DNA from 2 places in the Neorhizobium puerariae genome. Region 1 is predicted to be linked to the other one. Evidence: predicted binding sites of a transcription regulator. Region 1 holds the regulator's gene; the other holds the start of a gene.

What was found. The regulator PhoB, encoded in region 1, activates phosphate uptake and scavenging genes when phosphate is short. The targets are predictions, from matches to a motif close to TGTCATNNANCTGTCAT.
Region 2: a site for PhoB is predicted at 2,244-2,260, ahead of ACFFP0_RS02235 (glycerophosphodiester phosphodiesterase). Genes of this name have one in related genera too.

Annotation. Positions count from the first base shown of each region.
Region 1 is NZ_JBHMAA010000015.1:198,591-203,307, forward strand. Features, by position in the region: gene pstB (phosphate ABC transporter ATP-binding protein PstB) at 1-577, shown strand, start outside; gene phoU (phosphate signaling complex protein PhoU) at 622-1,335, shown strand; gene phoB (phosphate regulon transcriptional regulator PhoB) at 1,361-2,044, shown strand; gene ACFFP0_RS14240 (NAD(P)H-dependent oxidoreductase) at 2,265-2,918, shown strand; gene ACFFP0_RS14245 (PACE efflux transporter) at 2,931-3,368, opposite strand; gene ACFFP0_RS14250 (GcrA family cell cycle regulator) at 3,571-4,104, opposite strand; gene ACFFP0_RS14255 (aspartate aminotransferase family protein) at 4,511-4,717, shown strand, end outside.
Region 2 is NZ_JBHMAA010000004.1:20,608-25,324, forward strand. Features, by position in the region: gene ACFFP0_RS02225 (amidase) at 1-743, opposite strand, end outside; gene ACFFP0_RS02230 (hypothetical protein) at 907-1,206, shown strand; gene ACFFP0_RS02235 (glycerophosphodiester phosphodiesterase) at 1,212-2,066, opposite strand; gene ACFFP0_RS02240 (DUF983 domain-containing protein) at 2,405-2,821, shown strand; gene ACFFP0_RS02245 (hypothetical protein) at 2,853-3,137, opposite strand; gene ACFFP0_RS02250 (NAD(P)/FAD-dependent oxidoreductase) at 3,134-4,444, opposite strand; gene ACFFP0_RS02255 (hypothetical protein) at 4,516-4,695, shown strand.

The sequences.
Region 1 (4,717 bases):
CGTCACCGGCCGGATCACGCTCGACACCGACGATATCTACGATCCGCAGATCGACGTCGTGGAACTGCGCGCCCGCGTCGGCATGGTTTTCCAGAAGCCGAACCCGTTCCCGAAGTCGATCTACGAGAATATAGCCTACGGTCCGCGCATCCACGGCCTCGCCAGGAACAAGTCGGACATGGACCAGATCGTGGAGGCCAGCCTTCAGCGCGCCGGCCTCTGGACGGAAGTCAAGGATCGCCTGAATGAATCCGGCACCGGGCTTTCCGGCGGCCAGCAGCAGCGTCTCTGCATCGCCCGCGCCGTTGCCGTTTCGCCGGAGGTCATCCTCATGGACGAACCCTGCTCGGCGCTCGACCCGATCGCGACCGCCAAGGTCGAGGAGCTCATTCACGAGCTGCGCGCCAACTACACGATCGTCATCGTGACGCACTCGATGCAGCAGGCCGCGCGCGTTTCGCAGCGTACCGCCATGTTCCATCTCGGCCAGCTGGTCGAGGAGAACGACACGGACAAGATGTTCACCAATCCGGATGACCAGCGCACCCAGGATTACATCATGGGCCGCTTCGGCTGATCGGCCGTCCGCGCTGCCTGGTTTCACTTTTCGAGGATTAGAAAATGGCATCGACTCATATTCTGTCGGCCTATGACGAAGAACTGAAATACCTGATCCGCCGCATTTCCGAAATGGGCGGCCTTGCGGAGCAGATGTGCTCGGACGCCGTGCGGGCGCTGGTCAATTCCGACTCCGCTCTCGCCCAGAAGGTCATCTCCGACGACGTGATCCTGGATCATGCGGAGCGCGAGATCCAGGACAAGGCGATCGTCACGATCGCCCGCCGCCAGCCGGTGGCGTCCGACCTTCGCGAGATCGTCGGCACGCTGCGCATCGCATCCGACCTGGAGCGCGTCGGCGATCTTGGCAAGAACACCGCCAAGCGCGTCATCGCGGTTCAGGGCACCGGCGTTCCGCGCAAGCTCGCCCGCGGTATCGAGCACCTCTCCGACCTGGCGCTCGTGCAGCTCAAGGAAGTGCTGGACGTCTATGCCAGCCGTTCGGCCGAGAAGGCCGAGGCGATCCGCATCCGCGACGAGGAAATCGACGCGATGTATACGTCGCTGTTCCGCGAACTCCTCACCTACATGATGGAAGACCCGCGCAACATCACCACCTGCACGCACCTCCTGTTCTGCGCCAAGAACATCGAGCGTATCGGCGACCATGCCACCAACATCGCCGAGACGATCTACTACATGACGACGGGCGCCCAGCCGGAAGGCGAGCGTCCGAAGGACGATACGTCGAATACGCTCGGCGCGATCACCGAATGACGGAATGCTGACGGAGCAGGCCAGAATGCTGCCAAAAATCGCGGTCGTGGAGGATGAGGAAGCACTGAGCGTGCTTCTTCGCTACAATCTCGAAGCCGAAGGTTACGATGTGGAGACAATCCTGCGGGGGGATGAGGCCGAGATCCGGCTTCAGGAGCGCACGCCGGACCTGTTGATCCTCGACTGGATGCTGCCCGGCGTTTCCGGCATCGAGCTCTGCCGGCGGTTGCGCATGCGCCCGGAAACGGAACGCCTGCCGATCATCATGCTGACGGCCCGGGGCGAGGAGAGCGAACGTGTTCGCGGCCTTGCCACGGGTGCCGACGACTATGTCGTGAAGCCTTTCTCGACGCCGGAACTGATGGCCCGCGTCAAGGCGATGCTGCGTCGAGCCCGGCCGGAAGTATTGTCCAGCGTCCTGCGTTGCGGCGATATCGAGCTCGATCGTGAGACGCATCGCGTCCATCGCAAGAGCCGCGAGGTCCGCCTCGGCCCGACGGAATTCCGTCTCCTGGAGTTCCTGATGGCCTCGCCCGGCCGTGTCTTCTCGCGTTCGCAGCTTCTCGACGGCGTCTGGGGACACGATATCTATGTCGACGAACGCACTGTCGACGTGCATGTCGGGCGCCTGCGCAAGGCGCTCAACTTCTCCAACATGCAGGATGTCATCCGCACCGTTCGCGGCGCGGGATATTCGATGGAAGCCTGACTGACTTCGTCGGCGGCCGGCCGCGCCCAGGTGGCGCGTCTGGCGCGGAGTATTTCTTCTGGCGTTTGAATGGCTCCCGGCCCTAGAGCGCCATGCGTCCGAAAGGACGCACCAAGGACGCTCTACCCTATTGAATCGACGCATCGTGCTTTCCGAAAATCGATTCCGATTTTCGGGCCGATGCCGTAGGCTGCTTTCAGGGCAACCTCGGAGCGTAGCCATGAACGTACTGATCATCGACGGCCATCCCGATGAGGGGCGGCTTCTCGGGGCTCTTCTGGACCACTACGAAAAAACGCTGGCAGGCGCTGTCTCGGTGACGCGTCTTGCCGTGCGCGATCTGTCGTTCGACCCGGTCCTCCACCGCGGTTATGCCGGCGATCAGCCCTGGGAGCCCGATCTCGAAAGGGTGGCGGAAGCGCTCGACGCCTGCGATCATCTGGTGTTCGGTTTCCCGCTCTGGTGGGGAGCCGAACCGGCGGCCGTGAAGGGGCTGCTGGACAGGCTTCTGTTGCCGGGCTTCACGTTCAGATATCATCGCGAGGATCTTCTGTGGGATCGCCTGCTCACCGGGCGCTCCGCCGATGTCATCATCACCATGGACACCCCGCCCTGGTATCTGCGCTGGGTCTATGGCGATCCCGTCACGCGGCGCCTGAAATACCAGGTCCTGGGCTTTTGCGGCATTCGTCCGCTTCGCTTCTTCAAGCTCGGCGCCACACGCCGCGGCGGCGCGGCGCGCAAGCTCGACCACTGGATGCGGGAGATCGGGCGGGCTGCAGCCTCGGCCGGCGGCCTGAAGCGGGACTCCAGGCGGAACATCCTTCCAGGCCGCGAGCGCTTTGCGGAAGCGATCCGGGAACGCCAGTCCTGATCTATTCGGTAGTCAGTGCGCCTGCGCTTCCTGTTGCCATTCCGGCAGCGGGAAAAGCCGGTCGTAGGCCCAGTTGAAGACGAAGGCGTAGACCACATAGAAAAGCGCGAAGGACAGGTCCATCGCAAGGGCGTGCAGGATGCCGATGCCGAGATACCAGGCGATCAGCGGCAGGAGAATGATCAGCAGGCCCAGTTCGAACAGAACCGCGTGCGCCACGCGGACGGCAGGGCTTTTCCGGGTGTTGCCTGTCATCCGCTGCATGACGTGGTCGAAGCCGAGATTGTAGACATAGTTCCAGCCGGTCGCGAGCGTGGCTGACCCCAGGCCGACCACGCCGATATCGGCGGCAGGCATGCCGAAGGCGAAAGAGCCGAGCGGTGTGACGATGGCAAGGCCGATCAGTTCGAAGCTGATGGCGTGGCGGATACGGTCGCGTGTCGTACGCATGATGACTCCCCAAGAGCCGGCGAGCTCTTCGTCTGTTCCGGGTCGTCCCGGAGTTTCTGCCCGGATTGGGGGAGGTCGTCCTCGCGGATATGGAGATAGCTATTCGGGCGCGGACAGGCAAGGTCAAACCGGCATGGCAGCCATGTCCAACAAAAAAGCGGGCCGGAGCCCGCTTTCGATCCTGTTCTGTCGGCAGCCCGGATCAGACCCGTACGGTCGTCCTGCGGCGGTCGTGCACCGGCTGGTAGGCAAGCCGGGCATGGTAGCTGCAATAGGGGGAGGAATCCGGAGATTCGCAGCCGCAGAAATGGAAATCGTCCTTGAGCGGATCGCCCACGGGCCACTTGCAGGTGCGTTCGGTGAGTTCGGTCAGCGCCAGGCGACGGGAAATCGGCACCACCACGTTGGCGGCGGGTACGTATTCCATCTCCTCGAAATGCTCGATTTCGACCTCTTCCTTCATCACGGTCGCGCCAACGGCGCGAGCGACGGTCCGGGTGGCAACCCGGGACGCGTAGTTCGGAGCCCGGGGCGCGGATGTGGTGCGCTTGGCCGCCGACCGGTTGGTGGCCACCGTGCCGCCGGCCTTCGCCCTGCCGGGCAGGCTGAGGCGATGCACCTTGCCGATAACCGCATTGCGGCTCACACCGCCCAGTTGTGCGGCGATCTGGCTGGCGCTCAGGCCTTCCGACCACAGCCTCTTGAGTTTTTCGACACGCTCGTCTGTCCAGTTCATGCCCGTTCTCCGCCTTTGAACGTTGCAGGCATGCAGAATCCTTCCACCTTTGCCGAGGACATCATTCCTCAGCACCCACTACATCTATGTTTGAGGTGACTAGTTCCGCCGCATGCAGTCTAGTAATTGACGGTTAACCTAGTGTGAGGCTGACTCCGTGGCAAGAGTCGGCGGAATCCGTGAGAATCGATTTCGTGGTTTTCCCCAACTTGCTGTCCGGAAGAGTCATTTTTGTCACAGATGCAGGCGTCTGCCTGTTTCTCGGCTTGTTCATGCAAAATGCCGAGGTTTGTTGACATTCAAGGGCTAAACACCGATAGTGCCCGCGCCGCCCAGTGGGCGGCATTTTTGATTTTTTCGGCCGGTTCGGCCGGCCTTTTTGTCTGCCTAGAGGAGTGATGTCGCCATGGCTGAAGCCGCGCTTTTCGACACCTTTGCCCGGGCCCCGCTGCGCTTCGAACGTGGCGAGGGCGTATGGCTCGTGACGGAAGGCGGCGAGCGATATCTCGACTTCGGCGCCGGCATCGCCGTCAATTCGCTCGGTCACGCCCATCCGCACCTCGTCGAAGCGCTGAAGACGCAGGCCGGGAAGGTCTGGCACACGTCCAATCTT
Region 2 (4,717 bases), on a different contig from region 1:
GCGGTCGGCTTGCGGGCGGTCTGCGGCACGGAAAGCCCGCGCATGGCGGCATCGATCCAGACCGCATCCTGCACCGTGCGGCAGAGGGGGCCGAGCGAATCGAGGCTGGTGGCGAGCGGGTAGACGCCGTCCATCCGGTAACGGCCGCGCGTCGCCTTGTAGCCGACGATGCCGTTCAGCGCCGAGGGAATGCGGATCGAGCCGCCGGTATCCGTGCCCATGGCGACCGGTACGAGGCCGGCGGCCACGGCGACGCCCGAACCGGAAGAGGAGCCTCCCGGAATGCGCGGCGCGTCCTTGCCCTTCGCGTTGCGGGGCGTGCCGTAATGCGGGTTGATGCCGATGCCGGAGAAGGCGAATTCGCTCATGTTGGTGCGGCCGACCGCGACCATGCCCGCCTGCTTCAGCAGATTGACGATCGCCGCGTCCTTTGCGGCCGGTGCGGCGGTCTTCAACACCTTGGAACCGGCGGTGGTCGGCAGGCCCTCGATATCGAAGAGGTCCTTCCAGGCGATCGGAATGCCGTCGAGCAGGCCGAGCGAGCGGCCTTCCCTGAGGCGCTTCGAGGAGGCCCGCGCCTCGGACAGCGCCCGGTCCTTCAGAAGCGAGACGAAGATCGCCTTGTCGGGATGGGCCTCGATACCGGCGAGCACCGTTTCCGTCACCTCCAGCGGATCGACCGCTCCCGTCTGGATCAGCGCGGAAAGCTCGGCAATCGACATGGCTCCGTAGGATTTCGTCACGGTTCTCGTCCTCTCCATTCGGTCATTGGCGGCTGAAATGTGTAGCGGATATTTTGGCGATGGGTAGAAGATTCATGCGCCGGGCGGAAGAAGGGAACCTCCGTCCGCCCATCGAGTTGAGCCAAATCCGTCACCGCGCGGGAAAACCGGGAAGGACCACTCCATGAGAATCACCATCGCCATCGCCGGGCTCGTCATGCTGCTCGCGGGCTGTACCAGCGACAATTCCGGCACCACGGCCTATCTGGACATGGGGCCGGGAATCCGGCCCATTCCGGGCAGCATCACCTACGGGGGCCAGCCGCGGACCCGCCTCACCAAGGCGCCTGTCGGCAGCATCGTGCCGCATGAGTTCCGCAACCAGCTCGGCCAGCGGGTCGAGGAGACCTATATCATCCAGCCCGACCGCAGCCTGAAGCTGGTCAGCCGGCGTGTCCATCGCGGGCCGTTCTGGGACGATTGAGCGGTTCAGCCGGCGATCTTCGACCAGGCGCGTTCGGTGGCGGGCGCTTCGTCGGTGGTGATCTGGTCCGGTTTCAGCGCCATCAGGGCGGCGAAATCGCGGGCTTCGGCCTCGTCGAAGCCCGCATCCGGGTTCCTGAGGTTGAATGTCCAGGCGTCGACCAGCTTGCCGGCATCATGGCAGAGGCCGATCATGTCGAACCCGGCCCTGGCGGCATCGAGCAGCATCGGCCAGTAAAGATAGATCGTGTCCGGTTCGGTGGGGCCGCGCAGGTCGGCCAGCAGTTCCTTCTCGACCGCTCCCCAGCCCGCCGCCCCGTGGATCTCGCCGAGCTTGTCGGTCGGGTCGATGCCGCGCTTCAGGCCGGGCAGCCGTTTCGCGACCGCGACGATGAGGTTGAGGTCGTGGCCGCTGACGATGACCGAGGCGCCGGCCCCGGCAAAACGGTCGGCGAGGTGATCCAAGCCGCGTTCGCCGATCACGGCGAGCGTGTCCTTCATGTCGAACTGCAGGAGCGCGTCCGGATGGGCGGTCTCCAGCATCGTCGCCAGGTCCTCGCTGAGGATCGGGGGATGGCCGCCGCTCTTCAGCCGGAGGCCGCGGATATCGTCCGCCGACGTTTCGGCGATGAAGCCGTGGCCGTTCGTTTCGCCTTCGAGCGTTTCGTCATGCAGCACGACGAAGCCGCCATCGGCGCGCACCCTGAGGTCGAGTTCGGTCGAAGCGCCGAGCCGGAAACCCTCGGCCATCACTCCGGCGGAAAACAGGGGGTCGTTGAAGCTGCGGCGCAGGCGGTGCCATTTGAGCCGGGTGAAATGGCCGCGATGGGCGATGCCGAGGCCTGAAAATCCAGATGTCATGGGCTTCCGTCAAAAAGCTGCGGGACGATTCGATTGCCGGCAGACTATGCATTTCGCATCCTCCGTCATAAAGCGCCGTGCGCCCTTTCGGACGCACAAAGGACGCTCTACCCTCTTGAATTCAAGCATCGTGCTTTCCGAAAATCGATTCCGATTTTCGGGCCGATGCTGTAGATCAGTCACAGAAGTTTCATGCCGGGGCTCCATCGCGGGCGGTTTTCACAAGCCGCTTCCCGGCGAGGCGAATTGACGCGTGTCAAGGGAATGTCTTGCTGCGGGAGCCTGTTGGACGGTATGGCCGAACCACCGATTGTATCCTGTCACGAAAGGCAGATGTCATGGCACATGACGCCAACTGGGCTCCGCTTTCGCCCTACAGTACCGGCATTCGCGGCCGTTGCCCGCGCTGCGGCCAGGGACACCTTTTCAACGGCTTCCTGACGCTGAGGCCGAAATGCGAGGTCTGCGGCCTCGACTATTCCTTTGCCGATCCCGCGGACGGTCCGGCCTTCTTCGTCATCTGTTTCGCCTGCGTGCCGAGCGTGGCGCTGGCCGTCTGGATCGAGGTCATGTTCCAGCCGCCGTTCTGGGTGCATTTGCTGATTTCGCTGCCGGTGCTGATCCTGACCTGCGTCCTGCCGCTGCGGCCGCTCAAGGGGTGGCTCGTCAACAGCCAGTATTTCTACAAGGCCGAGCAGGGCAAGATCGACAGAGGTCCGGGCAATCCCCAGACGGGCGACAGGCAAGGCGGCTGACGCAGGAAAGCGGCCGCGCTCCCCGCGCCGGTCACGTTCGCCGGCCTATCTCACGCGCGAGGTCGTCGAAACAGAATGTCTCGCCGTGTTCATGCGCCTCGTTTGCCAGGAGGAGGAGGCGGATCGGAAAGGCGACGGCCTTCTGGTGGGAGCTGGAGATGGTCAGCTGTTTTTCGTCGGCCAGCACCGCACGTTCTGCGGTCTGCAGGACATCCTGGATTTCGACATTAGACAAGAGGCCCTTCTCGACCAGAAGCCTGTTGATGGCGGCAAGAGCGAGATAGAGACCTTCGAGCTGCGGGTTGGCTGTGTTCATGTCTCGGTCCTTTGCGTGGAGGACGGCACGAAGGCGGCGGCATTCTCGTCGATCAGCCGGGCTCCGCGCTGCCGGGTCAGATAGCGCCAGATCCACTGGATGCTGACGAGCAGGCGCTTTTCGAAATTGACGAGCAGGTAGACGTGCACGATCGCCCACAGCAGCCAGGCGACGTGGCCCTTCAGCGTCCATCTGCCGAAGTCGAAGATCGCCGCGTTCCGGCCGATCACCGCCGTATTGCCGCGATCGTGGAAGCGGAAAGGCCCGGCGGCCTTGCCATCCAGCAGTTTCTCCTTCAGCGCCTTGCCGAGGTATTCGCCCTGCTGCTTGGCGACCTGGGCAAGCGCCGGCAGCGGCTTGCCGTCTTCCGCAAGGCCGAGGGCGGTGTCGCCGATCGCAAAGATGTCCGGGAAACCGGTGATCGACAGATCCGGCTCGACCGGAATGCGTCCGCCGGCCTTGCCTTCGATGCCGAGCCACTTGCCGGCCGGTGAGGCTTTCACGCCGGCGCCCCAGATGACGCAGCCGGTGCGGATGCGCGTGGAGCCAGCCACGACCTCGTCCTTGGTCACGGACACCACGGGCAGGTTGGTCAGCACCTCCACGCCCGTCTTCTCAAGCTCCCGGAGGGCGTATTGCACGAGGTTGTCGGGAAAGGCGGCGAGGATCTTGGGGCCTGCCTCGACGAGGACCACCCGCATCTGGTCGTGTTCGAGCTTGCGGAAATCACGGGTGATCATGAAACGGCCGAGTTCGGCGATGGCGCCGGCCATTTCCACGCCGGTGGGGCCGCCGCCGATGATGACGCTGGTCAGCAATGCCTTCTTTTCGTCCGGGTCCCGGGAGAGCTCGGCCTTCTCGAAGGCCAGGAGCAGGCGCTGGCGGATGAGCCGCGCCTCATGGATGGTCTTGAGGCCGGGCGCCCAGGTCCGCCAGTCGTCATGACCGAAATAGTTGTATTCCGAGCCGGTGGCGATCACCAGCCGGTCGTAGGGCAGGGAGGAGCCGCCGTTGAGCCTTACCGTCCTTGCCGCGGCGTCGACGCCGGTGACTTCGGCCAGCATGACCTCGATGTTGCGATAGCGCCCGAGCGTGCGCCGTATCGGCTCGGAAATATCCGCCGGGGAAAGGGCGGCGGTCGCGACCTGATAGAGGAGCGGCTGGAAGAGATTGTGGTTGCGCCGGTCGATAACCGTCACGTCGATCGCGGCATTGCCGAGTGCGCGGGCGGCGGCGAGGCCTGCAAAGCCCGCACCGACGATGACCACGCGCGGCGTCCCTGCCTGGGGCATGCTCGCCTGGGGCATGCTCCCCTTTTCGTTTCGCGACGGTTCTCCGGTCATTTCACCCCACCCTTCGACGGAGATCGAAACTCCGCATGACGCTCGTTCAACACATGTGGAACCGGTTTGTTCCGGGGGTATTTTACCGGAACATTTCCCGTTTCGCGCCGTTCAATCCACAAGATCGAAAGGAGAATGCGATGAACAGCATCATCTGGTTGGTGGGGGCTATCGTCATCATCATAGCGATTCTGAATCTCGTCGGATTCGCTTGATTTCATTCGGCATTTTGCCGGA